3 regions of the Peribacillus sp. B2I2 genome follow, and region 2 is predicted to be linked to each of the others. Evidence: riboswitches for the same ligand, from Rfam matches in the RefSeq annotation. Region 2 holds a riboswitch; each other region holds the start of a gene.
What was found. Region 2 has a riboswitch for S-adenosylmethionine ahead of ABIE66_RS05770 (methionine biosynthesis PLP-dependent protein). Riboswitches for the same ligand answer to the same signal wherever they lie in the genome.
Positions count from the first base shown of each region.

Region 1: it holds a riboswitch for S-adenosylmethionine, as region 2 does, so the genes downstream of both, ABIE66_RS15525 (bifunctional homocysteine S-methyltransferase/methylenetetrahydrofolate reductase) here and ABIE66_RS05770 (methionine biosynthesis PLP-dependent protein) in region 2, are expected to answer to the same signal.
Region 3: it holds a riboswitch for S-adenosylmethionine, as region 2 does, so the genes downstream of both, ABIE66_RS25670 (O-acetylhomoserine aminocarboxypropyltransferase/cysteine synthase family protein) here and ABIE66_RS05770 (methionine biosynthesis PLP-dependent protein) in region 2, are expected to answer to the same signal.

Region 1 covers NZ_JBGCCB010000001.1:3,154,042-3,161,790, forward strand. The annotation lists gene metH (methionine synthase) at 1-823, opposite strand, end outside; gene ABIE66_RS15525 (bifunctional homocysteine S-methyltransferase/methylenetetrahydrofolate reductase) at 816-2,663, opposite strand; SAM riboswitch class I at 2,768-2,866, opposite strand; gene ABIE66_RS15530 (MOSC domain-containing protein) at 2,978-3,628, opposite strand; gene ku (non-homologous end joining protein Ku) at 4,133-4,975, opposite strand; gene ligD (DNA ligase D) at 5,125-6,972, shown strand; gene dapF (diaminopimelate epimerase) at 7,298-7,749, opposite strand, start outside.
Region 2 covers NZ_JBGCCB010000001.1:1,139,135-1,146,883, reverse strand. The annotation lists gene fumC (class II fumarate hydratase) at 1-1,344, opposite strand, end outside; SAM riboswitch class I at 1,691-1,804, shown strand; gene ABIE66_RS05770 (methionine biosynthesis PLP-dependent protein) at 1,890-3,002, shown strand; gene metC (cystathionine beta-lyase) at 2,999-4,180, shown strand; gene ABIE66_RS05760 (type B 50S ribosomal protein L31) at 4,291-4,539, opposite strand; gene ABIE66_RS05755 (ABC transporter ATP-binding protein) at 4,677-6,695, opposite strand; gene ABIE66_RS05750 (ABC transporter ATP-binding protein) at 6,692-7,749, opposite strand, start outside.
Region 3 covers NZ_JBGCCB010000001.1:5,132,554-5,140,302, forward strand. The annotation lists gene ABIE66_RS25670 (O-acetylhomoserine aminocarboxypropyltransferase/cysteine synthase family protein) at 116-1,426, opposite strand; SAM riboswitch class I at 1,528-1,634, opposite strand; gene ABIE66_RS25675 (thioredoxin family protein) at 1,782-2,093, opposite strand; gene ABIE66_RS25680 (toprim domain-containing protein) at 2,094-2,459, opposite strand; gene gcvH (glycine cleavage system protein GcvH) at 2,553-2,936, opposite strand; gene ABIE66_RS25690 (arsenate reductase family protein) at 3,032-3,388, opposite strand; gene ABIE66_RS25695 (acyl-CoA dehydrogenase family protein) at 3,530-5,317, opposite strand; gene ABIE66_RS25700 (acetyl-CoA C-acetyltransferase) at 5,391-6,569, opposite strand; gene ABIE66_RS25705 (3-hydroxyacyl-CoA dehydrogenase/enoyl-CoA hydratase family protein) at 6,648-7,749, opposite strand, start outside.

The sequences.
Region 1 (7,749 bases), 2.0 Mb from region 2:
TTTTCTCTGCAAGTGAAGTCGGTGACTCATGATAGTGACCCTCTTCATCCGGGAGCCCGGCATTCGGGTAACAACTGATTGCGCTATTGGCTATATCTGCAAGTGTCCTGATATGGTCTATCATGAATTCCGGCCCTGTTGCACAATTCAGGCCGACAGCCATGGGCTTCATATGTTCAACCGATAAATAGAAAGCTTCTATCGACTGGCCAGCAAGTGTCGTCCCCATCGGTTCGATCGTACCTGATATGATGACAGGTACATCTTTTCCTGATTTAGCGAAGGCTGCTTTTATTCCAGAAAAGGCTGCCTTGACATTTAGCATATCCTGACAGGTTTCAACCAATAACAAGTCTACCCCGCCATCCAAAAGACCGAGTGCCTGTTCTTCATAAGAATCGGTTAAAATATCAAAAGTCGTTCCACCTGTTACGGATAGCGTTTTTGTGGTAGGCCCCATCGAGCCAGCTACATATCTTGGCCAATTATCATTTGAATATTTTTCACATGCTTTAACGGCAAGCTCAGCTGAAATTTTATTAAGCTTGTAGGCAATCGTGCTTATTTGGTATTCCTCAAGAACGATGCTAGTCGCTCCGAAGGTATTTGTTTCAATGATATCAGCACCTGCTGCTAAATATTTTTCATGGATGGATTGGATGATTTCCGGTTGTGTCAGTGATAAATACTCGTTGCAACCCTCGAATTGTTCCCCGCCAAAGTCCTCTGCTGTTAAATTCTCCGCTTGAAGCATGGTTCCCATCGCTCCATCGAGCAGGAGAATCTTAGTATCCAACTGATCTTGAATCGCTTTTTTATTCATGTGCTGCCACCTCTGATGTATGTTTACTATCGACTTTTCTAATATATTTCGTAAGTTCCGCCGTCATTTCATAGCGAAGGAACGGAGTGATTAAATATATGCCCTTGAATTTTTCCCGTGCCGCGTCGACTAGCTCGCGCGCGATATTCACCCCTTCAATTCTTGACTTTACAGGGTCATCCCCCGCTAAAGCCATGGCCCTCCTGACATTATCCGGCAATTTGATGCCCGGGATCTCATTATGGATGAATTCGGCATTCCGTGTGCTTGTCAATGGCATGATACCGACGAAAACCGGGGTTTCTAGATGTTTTGTAGCTTCATGAACTTCTTCAATCTGCTCAACTGAATAAATTGGCTGTGTCAAAAAGGATTGGGCACCGCAGGCAATCTTCTTTTCCATTCTCTGTACGGCTTTATCCAAATATTTTACATTGGGATTAAAAGCGGCGGCAATTTTAAAATTAGCCCGCTGGCCCAAACTCTGACCGGAATAGGATAGACCTTCATTAAATTGTTTGACCATGCTTATTAGGTCAAACGACGATAAATCATAAACCGAAGTGGCTCCCGGGAAGTCCCCAATTTTAGAGGGATCTCCGGTGATGATCAATAATTCGTCCAGCCCAACCGTCTGCAGGCCCATTAAATGTGACTGCAGGCCAATTAAATTTCGATCCCGGCATGTTATATGCACCATCGGCTTTACATTCAATTGGTTCTTCAGCAAGTTAGCCAGTGCATCATTCGATATCCTTGGTGAAGCAAGTGAATTATCCGCCAAGGTAATGGAATCGACCCCTGCTTTTTTCAAAACCTCGGCACCAGTCATGAAACTCTCTATTCCCAACTTTTTCGGAGGATCAAGTTCAACAAGAATCGTCCTTTCTGTTTTGGCCTTTTCGTACAGAGGGAGTTCCAATTCTCTATCGTTCACTTCAATTATTTCTATTTCACGGGCTTTCGTATATTTCTCTTTTACTGGAGCCAAACTTCCAATCGCATTCTTTACAGCTTGAATATGCAGGGGAGTCGTTCCACAGCACCCTCCTATGATCCCGGCACCTTGCTCACGAAGGTCTAGGGCACTTGAGCCGAAATATTCCGGCACAGCTTTATAGACAAGCCTTCCATCCACATAATCGGGAAGGCTGGCATTTGGGTAAATGGCAATCGACGCTTGCTTTGGCAAACTCACCTCTTCCAAGGCCCGAATCATATGATGTGGACCGAGTCGGCAATTCACCCCAACAACATCGGCACCCAATTGCTCGAGTTTTTGAAAGGCTTCATTTAAATGGATTCCATTTTGAAGATTTCCCAGTTCATGCATCGAAACATTTGCGATGATCGGCAGTCCAGTTTCATTTTTAACGATTTGCAAAACGGTTTCCAGCTCTTCCAGGTCATAAAATGTTTCCAAGAGAATCCCATCCGGGTTTTCCATCAACAGACTGTATAGCTGTTCACGAAAACCTCGCTTTATCTCTTCCATACTTAAATCCGATTTCCTGATACTCCGCTGTGCCCCTATGGTACCGAAGACATATGCCTTTCCTTTTGCCGCTTTTTTAGCAAGGATGACTCCCTGGCGATTGATTCTGCTTACTTCATCTTCAAGTCCATGCCGTTTCAATTTATTGAAATTGGCCCCATATGTATTAGATTGAAGGATATCTGCACCAGCTTGCAAATAGGCACGGTGAATGGACTCTATTTGATCTGGGTTCGTGCAGTTTAATTCCTCATAACATTGATCGATGCCATAAGAGTACAGTAAGGTCCCCATTGCCCCTTCTCCAACCAGCATTCTTTCTTTCAATTCTTTACGAAAATTCATAATTACACCCTCTCTCAAAAACAATCCTGTTTTTGTCGTTTTATATGAGTATGAGAGAAAAGAAAAAAAAACCTTCTCAAAGAAGAAGGTCTTTTGAAACATTCTCCTCATCTATCAAGCTCTGCTTGCTGGATTTAGCACCTTTGCCTAAGCTGGTTGCTGAGGTTTCTTCGGGCCAGTCCCTCCACCTCTCTCGATAAGATCCAATTATATAATTTTCACAAGATTTCAAAATTTGATTATATTTAATTTACATTAATAATCTGTCAATTTCAATACCTGATCGTCATTTTTTTCACTTTTGCAAAATTCAATCACTCTTTTGCAGCTTGAACTCTCTTCACTATCCTTTGTTTCCAGTCTTCCGCTAACGAGTCTAGTGTAAGTAACGCGTTTGAGCCTTCCAGCCCATCTCGGTTATGTAGGATCACCTCTGTTGCATAATGAACCGAAATTTTTTCTTGCAAACGATCTATTAGCACGATTTCGTTTTGTTTCTTTATCGTTCCTTCCTGAATGACTTTTGCAAAATAACCAGTGTAACTCGTTTTCAGCACGAATTCCAAAAACTTAGGTTCTTGATTGAAGTGGGAAATGGTCGAGCAAGGGATCCTCCCCTGATTAATTTGAACAATCACTTCGCCTATTTGATAAATATCACCGATATACGTTGTTTCTTCCCTCATCCCCGCTACAGTTAAATTTTCACCGAATGCAGGGATATCTAGCTTTTTAGCGAATCTTTCATTCCATAATGAGTAATGCTCAAAGGGGTAAAAACACAAAGCCCTATCAGGACCTCCATGGAACTTTACATTACCTACCCCATCACCCATTATGCCTGATTTAGTTACTATCACGTCATCCACTGCTTGTTTATCCATCGCTGAAAAGATATCGATATTTGAAAAATTTTCCTGTTTGGGCTTTCCGGCATGAAGCGATTCGATTTTTCCATTTTCCATTTTACATCTTCCATTCTTATTTAATTTATATCATCATATATGTATAAATTATACTAAAAATCCATTTTGTTCTGTAGTTTTTTATGGGAATATAGCAGATTAGAAGGGCAAAAGCACCAAGTTGGCGAAATATCATTGATTTCCAGAAAAATTCATAGGTTAGTTTCAGTAATTTTGTTGCTATTTCAGAATTAAATATGGTAGAATATGAACACAATATATAGTCGAAAACTACAACCGTTCGCCTATATGTTGATTTTCACGATTGAATTCCTCATTGTCGCTCTTTAGGGAGCGAATTTTTTTGCCTTCATTTCCATCCATCATTTTCTTTTAATTCCATTCAGTTCCTTACATCGTGATCCACTTACCTATTTGTACTTCCTTCCATATGTAATCCTCTCCCTGTTAAGTCACTTTCATTACCTTATTAGAAGGCAAACCCCCTTGCTAAAACAAGCAGAAAGCCGAGCGACATCATACGTCTTCCGCTCAGCTTCCTGTTTATGCTTGTTTCTTTTTTTTCGGTGCCGCTTTCTTTCGGGTAGTCTTTTTCTTTTCCGGTTCATCATGTTTCGTTCGGTCAATGGATGCCTGTAAAGCCTCCATTAAATCGGTTACATTGTTGGAAACTGGCTCTTTTGTTTTGGCTGTAATCGTCGTTTGTCCCGTTTTCTTCGATTCAATCAAATCAAGTAAAGCGGTTCGATAGTCATCGTTATATTTTGTCGGATCGAAAGTAGTCGTTAATTGATCTATCAATAACACAGCCGTATCGATTTCTTTTTTTACAATGGTATCGTTGGCAGGGATATTCGGCACATCCGCTGTGGAGCGAACTTCATCCGGATAATGAATCGTTTCCATCACCAAGGTATTATCAACAACTCGGATTACCGCCATTTGTTCTTTTGAGCGAATGATGATTTTCGCTAACCCAACCTTATTCGATTCTTTTAGGGCCTGCCTCAAAAGGGAATAAGCTTTTATCCCACCGTCATTAGGAGACATGTAATAACTCCGGTTGAAATAAATGGGATCTATTTCTTCAATTTTAACGAAATCCACGATTTCCACTGCTTTTTCTTCATTTTGTTTTTTTAGCTGTTCTAGTTCACTGTCTTCCAATACAACAAACTTTCCCTTTGTATATTCAAAAGCGCGGACTATATCGTCCTTTCCCACTTCTTTTTGGCAAACCGGACACATCTTTTCGTATTTAATCGGTGAATGACACTCCTTATGCAACGTCTTTAAAGATATATCCTTATCTTCCGTTGCAGCATGAAGTTTGATCGGAATGTTCACCAAACCGAATGATATGCTCCCCTTCCACATCGTATGCATATTCGTCACCTCATAACTTATTTTTAAAGAGAAGATCAATTTTATTATTCCCCTTTGTTAAAAAAAAACCGAAAAAACAATTGCCAACTCTAACACTTCGTTTTTTTGGCAAAATAATGTTATCAATTATTTGCGGAGGTAATTACAAGATGAAACCGATGCTGCCAACCTATTACCCTGAAGCCCCTAACTCCAAGGATTGGCGTTATGAAATCAAATATGACGGCTTTAGGGCAATTTTAACGATAGACTCCGATACGATAAGCATCTCGAGTCGAAATGAGAAGGAGTTATCACCCTTATTCCCAGAAATCATTGCTTACATCAAAGATCTGGACCTGGAAGATTACCTCCCACTGCAGTTGGACGGTGAATTGGTCTGGCTTACCAATCAAGCAAAAGCGGACTTTTTTCAAATACAGTGGCGTGGACGCCTTGGGAAACAATCCTTAATTTCAGAAAAAGCTCATTTTTCCCCATGCCGGTTTATAGCGTTTGACCTGCTTCGCATCAGCGGAAAAGACATAGCAGCTAAACCTATGGAAGAACGAAGGAGATTCATGATGAATATGGGTGAAGAACTTGGCTTTCCTATGCCTCCTGACTCCACCGATAAGGCTTTGATCCAATTAATAGAAAGTTTTGACGTTTTGGATGATGCCTTGAAAAAGGTCATCCTATTCGATGGCGAAGGAGTTGTCGCCAAGGAAATTCGGGGAACTTGGCAAGAAGGAAAACGTTCTACATCTTGGATTAAGGTGAAAAATTGGAAGACCGTTTCTTGTTTCATTACAGCATTGCACAAAGAAAATGGTTACGTTTCCCTCGCAGTTTTCAAAGAAGGTGCCGTAACGAAAATCGGAAGTGTTAAAAATGGACTGAGTGCTCAAGATAAAGGGATATTGCATGAACTGATCAAGCAAAATGCATCAGACGAAGACGCACAATTTTTTTATATACATCCATCCATTTGCATCGAAGTTCAATTCTTACACGTTTATGAGGAAAATGAATTGCGTGAACCCCAGTTTTCGCAATGGCTTTTACAAACAACCCCCGATGAATGTACCTGGGAGAAATTCGTCATAGGCCAATACACATTTCCAGATACTGTACAAATAACCTCCAAGGATAAACCACTTTGGATAACCGGTGGAAAACAGGTGGTAAAAGTTGAATACCTTCATTATTTACGGGAGGTTTCAGCTTTCTTCTTACCCTTCTTGAAGGATAAACTGCTTACGACTATTCGCTATCCTCATGGCACTATGGATAAAGAAAGATTTTTCCAGAAAAACAAGCCTGATTATGCGCCGGCCTTTATTAAAACGTTCATGGATGATGATATTGAGTATATGCTGTGTAACGATATTGAAACGCTACTTTGGTTTGGAAATCAACTGGCATTGGAATTCCATGCCCCATTTCAGAAAGCTGGAAAAACAAGACCCGATGAAATCGTCCTGGACTTAGATCCCCCTTCCATCGAATTTTTCTCCTTGGCTATAAAGGCCGCACAGGAAATAAAAAAGGTGATGGACTCTTTAAGGATAAAAGCTTTTGTAAAAACTTCAGGTAACAAAGGACTGCAAATTCACATCCCTCTGCCTGATGACAGATTTACTTATCAGGAGACACGCATATTCACCGATTTTCTCGGTGACTACTTAACAAGTTCCAACCCAAATGATTTTACAACGGAAAGAATGAAAATAAATCGGCATGACCGACTTTACTTGGACTTTGTGCAGCATAGTGAAGGAAAAACCATCATTCAACCTTATTCCCCACGGGGAAATTCTTTCGCGGGTGTGGCTACACCTTTGTTTTGGGAGGAAGTTGACGAAAGTCTCCAGTTAAAGGACTATACGATTGAAACCATACCAAACAGAATCAAAAGGAACGGATGTGCATTTATGGATTACAGGCTTGTCGATAATGGCCCGGCCTTTTTGGAAGTATTATCATTCCTAAAACAAAAAAAGACCAACAACTAGTTGGTCTTTTTTTGAGGGAGTGTAAAATGGAACGTTGATTGGAAAGTAGGGTGCACCTCTAGGGTCTCCCTTGGACCCGCTTTCCCTGCAGGAATCTCATACCTTCCATTCCAATCAGCTTTGTTTAAAAAATTCAGATAGAAACCCTTTTGTCGGCAAAAAGGGGTTGGGAATGGACTCATTCCCAACCCTGATACAGTAGGCGGAAAGGGAGCGGATTTCTGAAAATGACTGGAACGTTTTTTAAATAAAAAAACTGCAGGCACACTCGCTTTTCTTCGAGTTTGTCTACAGTCTGTAACCAACTCCTGGTTGGTCCTTTTATTTATAATGTCGTTTTCAAATAACTTTGAACTTCATCCTGCAGCTTGGCATACAGGCTTGTTTCCGATTCAAAATCCTGCTTTTCAAGCATGACAAATTTTTCAGGCTGATCTAAGTCTATTTCAATCGATACCTTGAATTCATAGGTTGCGTTCCCAATTAAATCAATTGAATACTTTTGGCTTTCTTCATCATGATGCACGACGCATTTAACTTTTCCGCCGTTATTGTAGACAGATATTTCACTTTCCAACGCGTTTAATCCAACAGAGCATGTTACTAGGCTTGAAGCCGACATCGCCGTTCCACAAGCATTCGTGAAGCCCACTCCCCGTTCAAATGTCCGCACGTAAATGCTCCCTGGTTCCAACTCTTTCACAAAGCTGACATTGACGCCATCAGGGAAAAGCTCATTCTGTTGATTGACCTTTGTTGAAAGGTCTTCCTGCAAAT
Region 2 (7,749 bases):
GAATTCATCTTCCGTGAGGAACTCCAATTTCAATGCCGCTTCTTTTAAGGTAGAGTTGTCCTTGAATGCAGTTTTGGCGATCTTGGCTGCTTTTTCATAACCAATATGCGGGTTCAATGCTGTTACCAACATAAGGGAGCGATCTACATTTTCTTTGATCTTATCTTCATTTGCAGTGATGCCAACCGCACAATTAATGTTAAAAGAGTGTATGCCTTCCGTCAATAATTTCACTGTTTGAAGGAAGTTATAGATGATGACTGGTTTGAATACGTTCAATTCAAAGTTACCTTGGCTTGCTGCAAATCCAATTGTAGCATCGTTACCCACGATTTGTGTCGCAATCATGGTAAGCGCTTCACTCTGTGTTGGATTGACTTTACCCGGCATGATGGAACTGCCTGGCTCATTTTCAGGAATGGCTATTTCGCCGATTCCGCTTCTAGGGCCACTTGCCAGCCATCTGACATCGTTTGCAATTTTCATTAAATCTGCTGCCAATGCTTTCAAAGCACCGTGTGCATAAACGATTTCGTTATGGCTTGTCAATGCATGGAACTTATTATCCGATGTGACGAAAGGATGTCCTGTATCCGCTGCAATTTGTTTTGCTGAAAGTCCCGGGAATTCTTTTTTTGTATTGATTCCTGTTCCTACAGCCGTTCCGCCTAGAGCCAGGTTCAATAATTTTTGGCTGCTTTCCTCAATCATCGCTAAATCTTTATCAAGCATCGCTTTCCAGCCAGAAATTTCTTGTCCTAATGTCAGTGGTGTTGCATCTTGAAGATGCGTCCGGCCAATCTTCACGACATCCCAAAACTCTTTTTCTTTTGAATCGAATGTATCACGAAGTTCTTTGATGGCAGGAACCAACTTTTCAGCGACCTCCATAAAGGCTGCAATATGCATGGCGGTCGGGAAAGTATCATTGGAGCTTTGTGCCTTGTTTACATCATCATTCGGGTGAAGTGTTTCCGATTCACCATTTTCTTTTAACCATTCATTCCCTTTGTTAGCGACCACTTCATTCACGTTCATATTACTTTGCGTCCCGCTTCCCGTTTGCCAAACTACAAGCGGGAAATGTTCATCAAGCGTACCTTCAAGGATTTCGCCGCAAATCTTAACGATGGCATTCTTTTTAACTTCCGAAAGATCACCGAGATCATAGTTCACCTTTGCCGCAGCTTGTTTAACGTATGCAAATGCACGAACCAATTCAATCGGCATTTTTTCATTACCAATTTTGAAATTGTTACGGCTTCTCTCGGTCTGTGCTCCCCAATATTTATCGGCAGGAACTTTCACTTCACCCATCGTATCTCGTTCGATTCTGTAATCCATGTGTTCTCCTCCTATGTTTGCACTATTCATCGAAGACCTTAAGTATATGAAATGAATAATGTCGTATTATTCTCTCTCCTTACATTGTACAAACTTTATTATTTTAAAGCAAAAATATCCGGCCAAGCCTCCCCTTTTTCTGAAAAATTCAATTAATTCAACAGGATCATTCAGGATTATCCTTGACCACATGAAAATTCCGGATATTCTTTTTTAGACACGTAAAGTGTTGACACCGCTAGGCTCCAATAGACCTAGTCATGAACATCGAAGCAAAATCCATCAAACTTGTTCTTGACAGTATTTTGTATTTATAGTAAATTCAAAAGAAATTGAATAATCTAAACTCTTATCGAGAGAGGTATAGGGAATGGCCCGATGACACCTCAGCAACCTTCATTTGTTTCAAACCAATGAAAAGGTGCTAATTCCACAAGTTTGTGAACTTGGAAGATAAGAAGAATGACTCGTCCCTACTTAATCAAAGTCTTCTTCTTAAAGAAGACTTTTTTTATTTTATATAACTCAAAGGAGCAGTGAAAACTATGTACAAAACTGAAACATATCTTGCTCAATTAGGAAATCGCAGCGAAACGGCGACAGGAACAGTCAATCCGCCGGTATACTTTTCAACTGCTTTTCGCCACGAAGGAATCGGTCAATCGACTGGATTCGATTACACAAGGACAGGTAATCCTACACGCCAACTATTGGAACGATCCATCGCCGATCTGGAAAAAGGCGACCAAGGATATGCCTGCAGTTCAGGAATGGCAGCCATTTCTACTATACTGGCCTTATTTAAATCAGGTGATGCATGGATTGTCAGCGAAGATCTTTATGGGGGTACATATCGTCTGTTAGAACAAGGTTTTAAGAAATGGGGGTTGCAGTGTGACTATGTGAACACTTGTTGTTTGGAGGATATCGAAAAAGCCATCACTCCTCACACGAAAGCCATCTTCATTGAAACTCCCACTAACCCTCTTATGCAGCAAACGGATATTAGCGCCGTTGCCGCATTGGCCAAACGATTTGATTTATTGTTAATCGTTGATAATACTTTTTACACGCCTCTTATTCAACAACCCATCCTGCTTGGAGCGGATATTGTGATTCACAGTGCTACCAAGTATCTCGGTGGTCATAATGATGTGCTCGCCGGACTGATCGTGGCCAGCGGCGCGGAATTATGTGATGCACTTGCCTTCCATCATAATGGTACTGGTGCTGTCTTGAGCCCCTTTGATTCTTGGCTGTTGATGCGCGGAATGAAAACCCTGGCATTGCGGATGGATCGTCATGAAAAGAATGCAAAGGTACTTGTAGATTACTTGTCGGAACATGATTGTGTTACGGACGTATTGTATCCCGGTAGGGGCGGCATGATTTCCTTCCGCATCATTGAAGAAGCGGCGGTCAACCCATTTTTACAATCACTCTCATTAATTTCGTTTGCAGAAAGCCTTGGAGGGGTCGAAAGCTTCATCACCTATCCTGCTACACAAACACATGCCGATATACCGCTTGAAGTCAGAACGGCCAATGGGGTTTGTAATCGCCTGCTTCGCTTCTCCGTCGGCATTGAGGACAGCGACGATTTGATTCAGGATTTACAGCAAGCATTCGCACACGTAAAAAGGGAGGCACTACGATGACCGATCATGATTTTAGCTTTGAAACCAAATTACTCCATAATCAACATAAATTCGATTCGGCAACAGGCGGTGTGAGCGTCCCCATTCAGCACGCTTCCACTTTCCATCAATCCGATATCGATCAATTCGGTAAATATGATTACAGCAGAAGCGGGAACCCAACTCGCGAAGCGCTGGAAGATATCATTGCCGAACTTGAGGAAGGTACACACGGTTTTGCCTTTTCATCAGGAATGGCAGCCATTTCAACAGCTTTCCTACTGTTGTCTGCCGGAGACCATATCGTCATTTCCGAAGATGTGTATGGCGGAACGTTCAGGATGGTCACAAGTGTTTTGACACGTTTCAATATTGAGCATACTTTCGTTGACATGACGGACCTTGAAAGCGTCAAAGCGGCCATTAAGCCAAATACGAGTGCCATATACATCGAAACGCCTTCAAATCCATTACTTAAAGTGACCGATATTAAAGCCGTATGTGATATCGCAAAAACAGCCGGGGCCTTAAGTTTTGTTGATAATACATTCTTGACGCCAGCATTACAGAAACCACTGAATCTGGGCGCTGATGTTGTCCTTCATAGCGCGACGAAGTTTTTATCCGGACATAGTGATGTGGTAGCTGGACTTGCTGTAGTGAAAGATCCTGAATTGGCAGTAAGACTCGGTTCCCTCCAAAACTCCTTTGGAGCGGTTCTTGGTGTCCAGGACGCCTGGCTAGTAATGAGAGGTCTGAAGACCTTGTCCGTTAGAATGGAGCACTCCCAAAAAGGGGCAGAAAAGATTGCCGCCTACTTAAAGAAGCAGCCCTTGGTTAAAAAAGTGTATTATCCCGGCCTAGCAGATCATCCACAGCACGCCATCCAGGAAGGCCAGTCACTTGGAGCCGGGGCGGTCCTATCATTTGAATTGGAAAGCGAAGAAGTCTTCCGCTCTTTCGTGAACTCTGTCGAGCTTCCTGTTTTTGCCGTAAGCCTTGGAGCTGTCGAATCGATATTATCCTACCCGGCCAAAATGTCCCACGCTGCCATGCCTGCTGATGAAAGGGAAAAGCGGGGCATCACGAACAGCTTGCTTCGTCTCTCTGTCGGACTTGAAAATCCGGACGATTTAATCAAGGACTTCGATGCGGCCCTTGTAAATATTGCAAAAGGCGAAGCAATTGCTGCGAAATGAAAAAAGGATGGGTGCCCCATATTTATGGGCACCCTTTTTGTTTGCATCATTTTAATTCTTGTTAAACCCATCCATAAAAAAAGGCCAACGATTTCCCGACGGCCTTACTCTCATTTCTTCATATTATATTTATCCAGGAAGCGATCCACTCGTCCGCCTTTTTCAGCAAACTTCTGCTTTCCAGTATAAAAAGGGTGCGTATCTGAACTGATCTCCACTTTTAATAATGGATACGTTTGGCCGTCTTCCCATTCGATCGTTTCATTGGATGTTTTCGTGGAACCTGTCAAGAATTTATAACCGCTGTTGGTATCCATGAATACTACTTGTCGATAATCGGGATGAATTTCTTGTTTCACTATTATCACCTCATCGTTAGTATAGGTATATGTTAAGCGTAATGATTACTATTATCAAGCATTGTGCTTGAAGGTGCCAATAACGGCACCTTCATTAATAGTTTAATCTTGATTATCCTTACTTATTCAATTGTATTTCAACCGGCCATCCCTTTATGCGGCCCAGCCTGCAGCTCATACATTTGATAGTACTTCCCTTTTAGTTCCATTAATTCTTCATGTGTACCTTGCTCAGCAATCCGACCTTTATCCAGTACCAGAATTTGGTCGGCATTTTTAATCGTGGAGAGTCTATGTGCAATGATGAAGGTCGTTCTCCCTTTTTTCAGCACTTCCATTCCCTTCTGGATAATTGCCTCGGTTTCTGTGTCGATGCTTGCCGTCGCTTCATCCAAAATAAATATCGCCGGATTGAATGCAAGAGCACGTGCAAAAGAGATTAGCTGCCGCTGTCCAGAAGACAACGTTCCTCCTTTTTCAATCACAGGTTCATCTAGCCCTAAAGGAAGATGCTTCAGCACTTTGTCGCCCCCTACATCCCTTAATGATTTTTCAACCATTTCCCTTGTGATGCCTTTATGATTCAGACTGATATTGGAAGCGATGGTGCCAGTAAATAAATAGGGATCCTGGAGGACGATTCCCATATGCTCCCTAAGCGTTTGATGGGGAATATCCAAAATATTTCTTCCGTCAATTTTGATTTGCCCTTCACTACTGTCATAAAAACGGAACAATAAATTCATTATGGAACTTTTTCCTGATCCAGTATGGCCAACTAAAGCGATCGTTTCCCCTTGCTTAGCTGAGAAGGAAATGTCCCTTAACACATATTCATTATCCTTATAGCCAAAAGAAACATTTTCGAATTGCACGTTTCCTTTGTATCTGGATATGTTTTCATCACTTACTGCCAATCCCTGCTCATCCAATAAACTGAATGCCCGCTCCCCTGCAACAAGTGCCTGTTCTAGGTTAGCGAACTGATTGACGATTCCGTGAAGCGGATGAAGCAGGCGGCTGATCAAATCAACAATTGCATACATCATCCCTAAAGAAATGGCTGAACTCGCTGTAAGGGAAATCCCCCCGAAATACCAGACGAATGCCACTAGCGCCAGAACTTTAATGACACCAATTAAGTTTCCACCTGTCAACGAATTCAAATGGAGCATTTTATTTTGATAGGAATAGTGCTCCTGGTTCAAATTTTCAAAAGATTGCTTCGTCTCCTTTTCACGTCCAAATGCCTGAATGATGCTCATTCCAGAAATGGATTCATTGATCATCCCATTAATATCGCTGACCCGTTCCCGAATGATGTGATTATATTTTGAGGCGAATTTACGGTATACCGTCGTCCAGATAACGATGATCGGAATGAGTAAAAGGCCAATGGTACCGACACGTGCATCCAGAATGTACAAAGCAATCAGAACGCCGAAGATATTAATCGTGCTCGAGAAGAAGTTGGCGAGCACCGTTACATATAATTCCCGGATCGCTTCCGTATCATTAGTGACCCTGGCTACCACTTTTCCCGCTGGCATATTATCGAAATAGCGTATCGGTAAACGGGAAATATGCGTAAAAATATCATTTCGCATCTTTTGAATGATTCGGTTTGCCGCTTTCTGCAAATAAAAACTCTGCCCATATTGAAAAATGGAGGAAATGATGACAAGGCCAAAATAAAAAGCCACAAGCTTAAAGATCCGCGGAATTTCCGGTTGATAAAACCGCATCACTTCCTGACTCGTCAATTTAACCGCTTGCACCCGTTGCTCTTCCCCGTCTTTCTTGATGATCAACGATTGGTTCTCCAAGCTTCTTCGGCCATCCATAGGCACGGCTTCATCTACGAAGACAAATTGATTGCCAACCTGCAAAACGCGGACTTCCCTGCCTTTCTTCTCACCTTCATTAAAGTAATCGGCCCGTTTATACCAATTTTCATCATACTTAACAGCATCTTTTCCTTTAACCGTTTCATACCAGGAGGATTCGATCCCAAGGATATGAGAATCGATGATTTTCTTGGCAACGAATGGACCCGTCAAATCGGCGGCTACCGAAAGTGCCAGCATGATCAGGGCGCCAATGATTAATTTTTTATATAGTGCAGCATAATTAAAAAGTTTCTTTACGACCTTCATGCCTTCACCTCCGTCCCTTGGTCAACCTGCTGTCGATCGTATTGCTCCCTATACCAGCCATTATTCTGCAGTAAATCTCCGTGAGTCCCCTCTTCGATGATCTCTCCACTGTCCAACACGATAATCCTATCCGCGTGCTGAACGGCTGATAAGCGATGTGTTGTGATGATGGTCGTTTTCCCTGCCCGTTCATTTTGAATGTTTTCGATGATGGTCGTTTCCGTTTTCGCATCTACAGCGGATAAGGAATCATCCAATATAAGGATTTCTGGATTTTTGATCAGTGCCCTGGCAATCGAGATCCTCTGCTTTTGCCCTCCAGATAGAGCGACACCTTTCTCACCGACGAGTGTCTCAAGACGGTTGGGCAGCATCATTAAGTCCTTCTCAAAATCCGCAAGCCGGATAGCTTCAGCCAGTTCATCTTCAGTTGCATCCATTTTACCGAATAAGATATTTTCCCTAACAGACTTCGAGAATAAAAAATGGTCCTGTGGAACGTAACCGATCCAGTTACGAATATCTTCCAGATCCAGTTGCTCCAACGGAATTCCTGCAAAAGCAATTTCTCCTGTTCCTAAAGGATATTCCCGTAGCAATTGCTTCACGAATGTCGTTTTTCCACTTCCTGTTTTCCCGACGATACCCAATGTTTGACCACGCCCAAGCTGTACGGAAATATTGGATAGATTGACTACTGAAGAGGAAGGGTATGTAAAAAACACTTGATTGAATTCGATATTTTCCGGATTAGGAATACTCTCCAAACCCAATGGGTTCTTCACATCCGCTTCATATGAAAGGGTATCTTGAACACGATCCAGCGAAGCATTTCCCCTTTGCATGACATTGATCAGTTCACCCACCGCGATCATCGGCCAAATTAACATGCCTAGGTAAACATTGAACGAAACCAGTCCGCCAAGAGTTATGGCCTGTTGAAAAACAAGATAAGCCCCATAGCCCAAACCGATTAAATAACTGATTCCGATTATAATGCTGATCGTTGGATCAAAGAGGGCGTCGATTCTTGCCACGGCGAGATTTTTGCGAT
Region 3 (7,749 bases), 4.0 Mb from region 2:
ATATATAGAATATTTGTATATCATTAAGTTCTTTAGTATGTTGAAATTTTATCATAGATAAAAAAGGAGCGCAATGTATAATATTTCTAGTTCAAGAATGCCCAGGACTTTTTGCTTAAACCGTTTTAGAAGTCAAGGAGACGATATTCGTCGCTTTTTCAATTGCCTGCTCCAAATCTTCTATTAAATCCTCTACATTTTCAATCCCAATGGATAAACGGACTTGATCAGCACGCACACCCGCTTTCGCCAGACCTGCATCATTCAATTGCTGATGGGTCGTACTGGCAGGGTGGATGATCAAACTCTTCGCATCCCCTACATTCGCTACATGGGACCATAATTCCACCGAATTGATAAGTTTCGCCCCGGCTTCGCGGTCTCCCTTAATTCCAAAAGTCACAACGGATCCTGCTCCCTTGGGCAAATATTTATCCGCAAGGGCTTTATCGGGATGATCCTCATTAGAAGGATGCGAAACCCAAGTCACGGCAGGGTGATTTTTCAAATATTGAAGTACAGACTTCGTGTTCGAAAGATGCTCTTTCATCCTTACATGCAGCGTTTCAAGTCCAAGCGTAAACTGGAATGCGCTTTGGGCACTTAGCGCAGGGCCTAAATCACGAAGTAACTGCACTCGGGCTTTCGTTATAAAAGCGGCTGGTCCAACTGCCTCGGCGTATACCAGACCGTCGTAACTTGGATCAGGCTCCGTAAAGCCAGGGTAGTTTGGTGAGTTCCAATCGAACTTCCCTCCATCCACGATGACACCGCCTAAAGTGGTTCCATTTCCCAGAAGCCATTTTGTAGCGGAATGGATGACAATATCCGCTCCAAAATCAATTGGTCTGCATAGATACGGTGTAGCGAAGGTATTATCAATGATTAAAGGTATCCCGGCATTGTGGGCAATGTCAGCTACCGCTTCGATATCAAGGACCCTCAAACTTGGATTTCCGATTGTTTCGGCAAATATGGCTTTAGTTCTTGGCGTTATCGCCCTTTTGAAATTTTCAGGGTCATCAGGAGAAACGAACTTCACTTTAATCCCATATTTCGGAAGAGTGTTTTCAAAAAGATTATACGTACCGCCATATAAAGTGGAGGCTGAAACGATCTCATCCCCTGCACCGGCAATATTCAGGATTGACAGTGAGATGGCAGCCATTCCGCTTGCTGTTGCCAATCCGCCGATACCGCCTTCCAATAAGGCCATTCTTTCCTCAAAAACGCTGACCGTGGGATTATGTAGTCGTGTATATATATAGCCATTCTCCTTTAAGCCAAATAAATTCGCTGCATGGTCAGTGTCTTTGAACAAGTATGCATTGCTTTGGTAGATAGGGACTGCACGTGCACCTGTTTCATCAGCTTGCAGACCGCCATGAACACTCAATGTTTCGAAACGCAACTTTTTCTCTGACATACTATTTCTCCTCTTTCTCTATGGATTTAGTAGGAATTATATTGAAACCGGGCCTTTCAAAACAAAAAAACCACTTCCAAAAGAAGAGGTTTTAAAAACGCACCTCATCTTTTCAGAGCTAACACTCTGCTGGAATTAGCACCGTATATAAATTTATACCGGTTGCCGGGCTTCGTCGGGCCAGTCCCTCCGCCACTCTTGATAAGAACTATTAAATTCAGGATGCTTTCTTAATACAAAATATAACATTTTAGAATTAATCAGTCAATGAATTGTTAGAATATTCTTTGTTCAATTCCAATTTGGCCGCCACTTGTCCACAACTAAAAAAACCAATCCGTTTCTGATTGGTTTTTCAGCTGATTTCCTTAAGCAATCCATATAAATAAGGAACGGATTGAAAGGCATATATTTTTCTGTGCAGCTGCCCTTCTTTGAAAAACAATAAACACGGGACACTTTCAATTTCATATGATTCGGCAATAGCTTGAACATAATTCATATTCATTTTACCTGCCTTCAGTTCCGGGAAAAGTTCCATGGATATCGTCAGCATCTTGGAAGCCACCTGACAGGTGCCGCATAATGGCGTATATAAATATAAGCAAAATGTTTCCCCTTGTTCAACGGCAAGCTTACACTCTTCTTCTTTCCATTCCTGAATCAATTAGTCGTTCACCCTTTGACTTAAAAATTTCATTTTAACATTCATATTGGCAGATAAAAGCACAGTTGCGATATGATGTTCAGGTGAGCTCTCCACTTCTTTGTACATTTTATTAATATACAGGTGGTTCGCTTCCGGCATTTCCCTTCGGAATTGCTTCCGGAGCTTTTCTCCTGATTCATCTGCGTCAAAAAGGAGATAAACATCACGGTCCATCAATTCATCCACCAATTCATCAAGCTTAGTTAATGATATGGTCCCATTCGTACATCTAATTTCCACATCTTCATTTAAAACGGAGGCAACTTTTCTTCTATCGGAACTGCCTTCTACAATGATCACTTTATCGAATTCGCCCCATTCCATGTCATCACTCCATCTCACGAATTATGTGCGCAACTGCGATTGTACAAAATGAAAAAGAGAGCAGGCCTTTTCAGTCCCCCCTCTCCTTCGTTTTTAACCGTTAATCAAACTCTCATATTCTTCAGCGCTCATCAGGTTTTCAATATCACTGCTATTTGATGGTTCCAGCACGATCATCCATGCTTTTTCAAAAGGAGATTCATTTACATATTCAGGGTTGTCACTTAAGTCTTCGTTTACTTCAACAACCTTGCCACTGATAGGAGCATACAGCTCTGAAACGGTCTTAACGGATTCAACACTTCCAAATGGTTCGTTCGCTTTCAGTTCATCCCCGATTTCTGGAAGCTCAACGAAGACGATGTCCCCAAGCTCGGACTGGGCGAAAGCTGTAATTCCAATGCGCACTGTTCCATCTTCGGTTTTGACCCATTCATGTTCTTTAGTGTAACGAAGTTCTTTTGGTGTTGTTGTCATTATAAACCCTCCATATGTACATCTTATTTTATCTATTCCATTATAAGGTAGATTTATTGTTTAAGTAAGGAATTAACCAAATATTTTGTAAAATTTCAGTTCCAAACCTGTTCGAATTGCTCTTCTTTGAAACCTACCGTCACTTTGGTACCATCCGTAACAATCGGCCTTTTCAGAAGCATGCCATCTGTGGACAATATATCAAGCATCTCTGCTTCAGAAGCTTCTTTCAGCCTATCCTTTAAGCCTAGCTCCCGATATTTTTGACCGCTAGTATTGAAAAACTTCTTCAATTCCAAATTGCTGATTTTATATAGTTGTTCTATTTCAGTTCGCGAAGGCGGATTTTCCGCTATATGAATCGCTTCATATTGCAGTTCATGATTATCCAGCCACTTCTTCGCATTACGGCATGTGCCGCATTTTGGGTACCAATATAATGTTAAGCCCATCATTTCACCACCTATCAATAGAATACCCGTTTTCACCACGCAATACAACGAAATGTCTTTTGAATTTCCATTGCGATTTCATGAAAGGAAATAAAGGGAATGCCTTTACGGGCATTCCCTTTACAGATTCTGATTCATTGCTTAAAGTGCATATTTTTCCGTTTCGATTACCTTAACGGAAGCTTCACGTTTTTTCGCAATGACATTGATTGGATTGTGTCTTGTCAGCTTGCGAAGTGAAGAAAGCATGATGCGAAGGGTATCGCCTGTTTCCACCGCAATTAACGTTTCCTTTGCATGCTGTTCTATTTCATTGAAAGCTTCCTGAACGAAAATTTCCGTGTAAAGCACTTTTTGTTTGTTCTTCTCCAGCCCTGTAGCCGCAATTGCTTTTTCCGTACGTAATACCACGGATTCAGCTGCATATGCAAGGGATGCTATATCAGCAATATTGGAGAGGATTTCTTGTTCTTGATCAAGCTTATTGCCGTATTTCTGTGCAGCAAGGCCAGCTGCCAAAATACCGATTTTCTTAGCGTTTCTAACAAGCATTTTTTCTTGTGCCAATGGCTCATCGCCAGGCTCTTCCGGCATCATCATCATTAATTCCTCTTGCAGGCCTTGAGCCTTTTGAAGAAGCGGCAATTCCCCTTTAAGTGCTTTCTTCAGGAAAGTTCCCGGTACAAGCAATCGGTTGATTTCATTTGTACCTTCAAAAATCCGGTTAATACGGGAATCACGATATGCTTTTTCAATTTCATACTCCTGCATGAAACCATAACCGCCATGAAGCTGTACGCCTTCGTCCGTAACATAATCCAATACTTCGGAAGCGAAGAATTTATTCAATGAACACTCAATTGCATATTCAGCGATTGCAGCTGCCATTGATTTCCCATCTTTCACTTGCTCATCAGTCAATTTGCTTTGCCTTTGATCATAAAGGCCAACAGTACGGTATACAGAGCTTTCTGCTGCATAAATTTTAGACGCCATTGTTGCAAGTTTTTCTTTCGTCAAGTTAAAATCGGAAATTTTCGTTTTGAACTGTTGGCGTTGATTCGTATAAGCAGCTGTAATCTCAAGGGCACGTTTAGATCCGCCGACAGCACCCACGCCTAATTTATAACGGCCAATATTCAGGATATTGAAAGCAATGACATGCCCTTTTCCGGCTACACCCAAAAGGTTTTCGACGGGTACATGAACATCTTCGAGGATTAATGTACGTGTAGATGAGCTTTTGATGCCCATTTTCTTCTCTTCAGCACCAGTTGATACACCTTCATAATCACGCTCTACAATGAAAGCAGAGAATTGTTCGCCGTCGATTTTGGCGTATACACAGAAGACATCTGCAAAACCTGCATTTGTAATCCATTGTTTTTCACCATTTAAAATATAGTGTGTTCCTTCAGCATTCAATTTCGCAGTCGTTTTTGCCCCCAAAGCATCTGAACCTGAGCTTGGTTCCGTTAAGGCATACGCAGCAATTTTCTCACCCGTTGCCAGTAAAGGGAGATATTTTTTCTTTTGTTCTTCATTTCCGAATAATACGATCGGCAAAGATCCGATACCTACGTGTGCACCATGCGTAATTCCGAAGCCGCCTGCAAGTGCCATTTTTTCTGTAATTAATGCCGAACTGATTTTATCAAGACCCAATCCGCTGTATTCCTCAGGAACGTCAGCACCAAGTAAACCGAGTTCACCTGCATGCTTCAGTAATTTTACAGAACGGTCGAATTCATGGTTTTCTAAATGTTCAACCTGCGGCAGAATTTCATTCACCACGAAATCCTCTGAAGTTTTGGCAATCATTTTATGCTCTTCGGAATAATCTTCCGGTGTAAACACTTGATCATACGTAATATCTTCTACTAAAAAAGCTCCGCCTTTAATGAGGTTATCTGTTGTTTGATTGGACATGTTTTTTCCCCCTAAGTGATTAATGAAAGTAAACCCGCCGGAAGCATGTTGACAGCTTCCGGAAGGGATGGAATTACGCTAATAATTCAAATACTCCAGCAGCTCCCATTCCGCCGCCGATACACATTGTCACAACTCCGAATTGTTGGTTTCTGCGCTTCATTTCATGAAGCAGGCTTAATGTCAATTTTGCTCCAGAACATCCCAGTGGATGGCCTAAGGCAATGGCTCCGCCATTTACATTGACAATCTCTTCATTCAGCCCCAGCTCACGAATGATTTGAATGGATTGGGAAGCGAAGGCTTCATTCAATTCAAATAAACCAATATCGGATAACTCAAGGCCTGCTAGTTTCAAAGCTTTAGGAATGGCTGCAATCGGTCCGATCCCCATAATTTCAGGCGGTACCCCCGCTACAGCAAAGGAGCGGAACTTACCAATCGGTTTCATCCCCAATGACGAGGCCTTTTCCCCATCCATGACCATGACCGCGGCTGCTCCATCACTCGTTTGTGATGAATTCCCTGCTGTTACGGATCCTGTAACAGCGAATGCAGGTCTTAGTTTTTTCAGCACTTCAACAGTCGTACCCGGACGAACGCCCTCATCCTGTGAGAATGTGAATGATTTTTCCTTTAATTTAAGATCTGGACCCACTGAGCGAAGGGTTACGTCAACCGGTACGATTTCATCCGAAAACTTTCCTTCTGCAATGGCCTTAGCCGCCTTTTGATGACTTCGTACAGAAAATGCATCTTGATCATCACGGGAAATCCCGTATTTTTTTGCAACGGCTTCAGCAGTGTGACCCATACCCATATAATATTCCGGGGCTGTTTCCGCAAGTTTCGCGTTCGGACGCGTTACATGACCCATCATTGGTAAAAGGCTCATGGATTCCGCTCCGCCTGCAATGACTGTATCACTTTGGCCGAGCATGATTCTTTCCGCTCCATAAGCGATACTTTGCAACCCGCTTGAACAATAACGATTTATGGTTATGGCTGGTACTGTATAAGGCAACCCTGCCAACGCTCCAATGTTACGCGCCATGTTCAATCCTTGCTCCGCCTCAGGCATTGCACAACCGATAATCAGGTCATCGATGGTTCCTTCATAATTCCCTGCACGCTTTAACGTTTCCTTTACAACAAGTGCCCCTAAATCATCAGGACGTACATTAGCTAGAGAACCTTTTTTCGCTCTTCCTACCGGAGTCCTTGCTCCAGCTACTATTACCGCTTCTTTCATGAGGATCCCCCTTACTCAATTTTAAGCTATCGATCTATTAATCTTCCTTATCGGTTTGGCCATATCTTCATCTAAACATCAATTACGGAGTGGTTTCCCTTTAACGAGCATGTGCTGCATCCTTGCTTGAGATTTCGGCATCGAAATCAGTTTTAGGAACGCTTGTTTTTCCAGGTTCAAGATATACTGTTCATCTACTTCCGTGCCAAACGGGAGTTTCCCCCCTGCCAGGACGTATGCAAGCTCTTTGGCTATGACAAGGTCATGATCGGATAAGAATCCAGAAAGGCGCATGGATTCCGCCCCTAAGAGAAGTGCGGCATATCCCGTTTCACCAACGACAGGAATCTTTGTGCGGGCAGGAGCGGTATAACCTTGTTCATACATGGAAATGACAGCCTGCTTCGCATCATATAGTTGATGATCCGCATTCACACTTATTCCATCATATGAATTAAGGAAATTATTCCCGCGTGCTTCCTCAGCAGAGGTCGAAACCTTTGCCATGGCGACCGTTTCAAATACTTGGTTGGCCACTTTCTGTAAATCAAAGTCGACACCCTTCGGCATATTCCTCAATGTCTTGACATAAAGTTCTTTAGTCCCGCCGCCGCCAGGGATCAAACCTACACCAGCTTCCACCAGTCCCATATATGTTTCAGTCGTTGCCTGGATGTGCGCAGCCGGAAGGGATACTTCAGCACCCCCGCCAAGTGTCATATTAAACGGGGCAACCACTACAGGAACTGCACTGTACTTAATTTTCAGCATCGCCTTTTGGAATTGGCTGATGACCATATCGAGTTCAAAAATATTGTCATCTTGCGCTTCCATCAACATCATTGCAATATTGGCGCCTACACAGAAATTCTTGCCTTGGTTTCCGATGACAAGGCCTTTAAAATTCGCTTCCGCTTCGTCGACCGCCGCATTGATCATTTGCATGATATCCAGACCGATTGCATTATTCGGCGAAGTGAATTCAAGAATGGCCACTCCATCGCCGATATCTATCAAGCTTGCACCACTGTTTTTCTTGATTACGCCTTTTTGCTTCTTGATTGCTTTAAGATTGATCACCTTAGGATTTTCGACAATTTCTTTATATTCACCATTATCATAATAGTGGACTATGCCATTTTCTTCTTTATAGAAAGAAGTGATTCCCTTGGCGAGCATA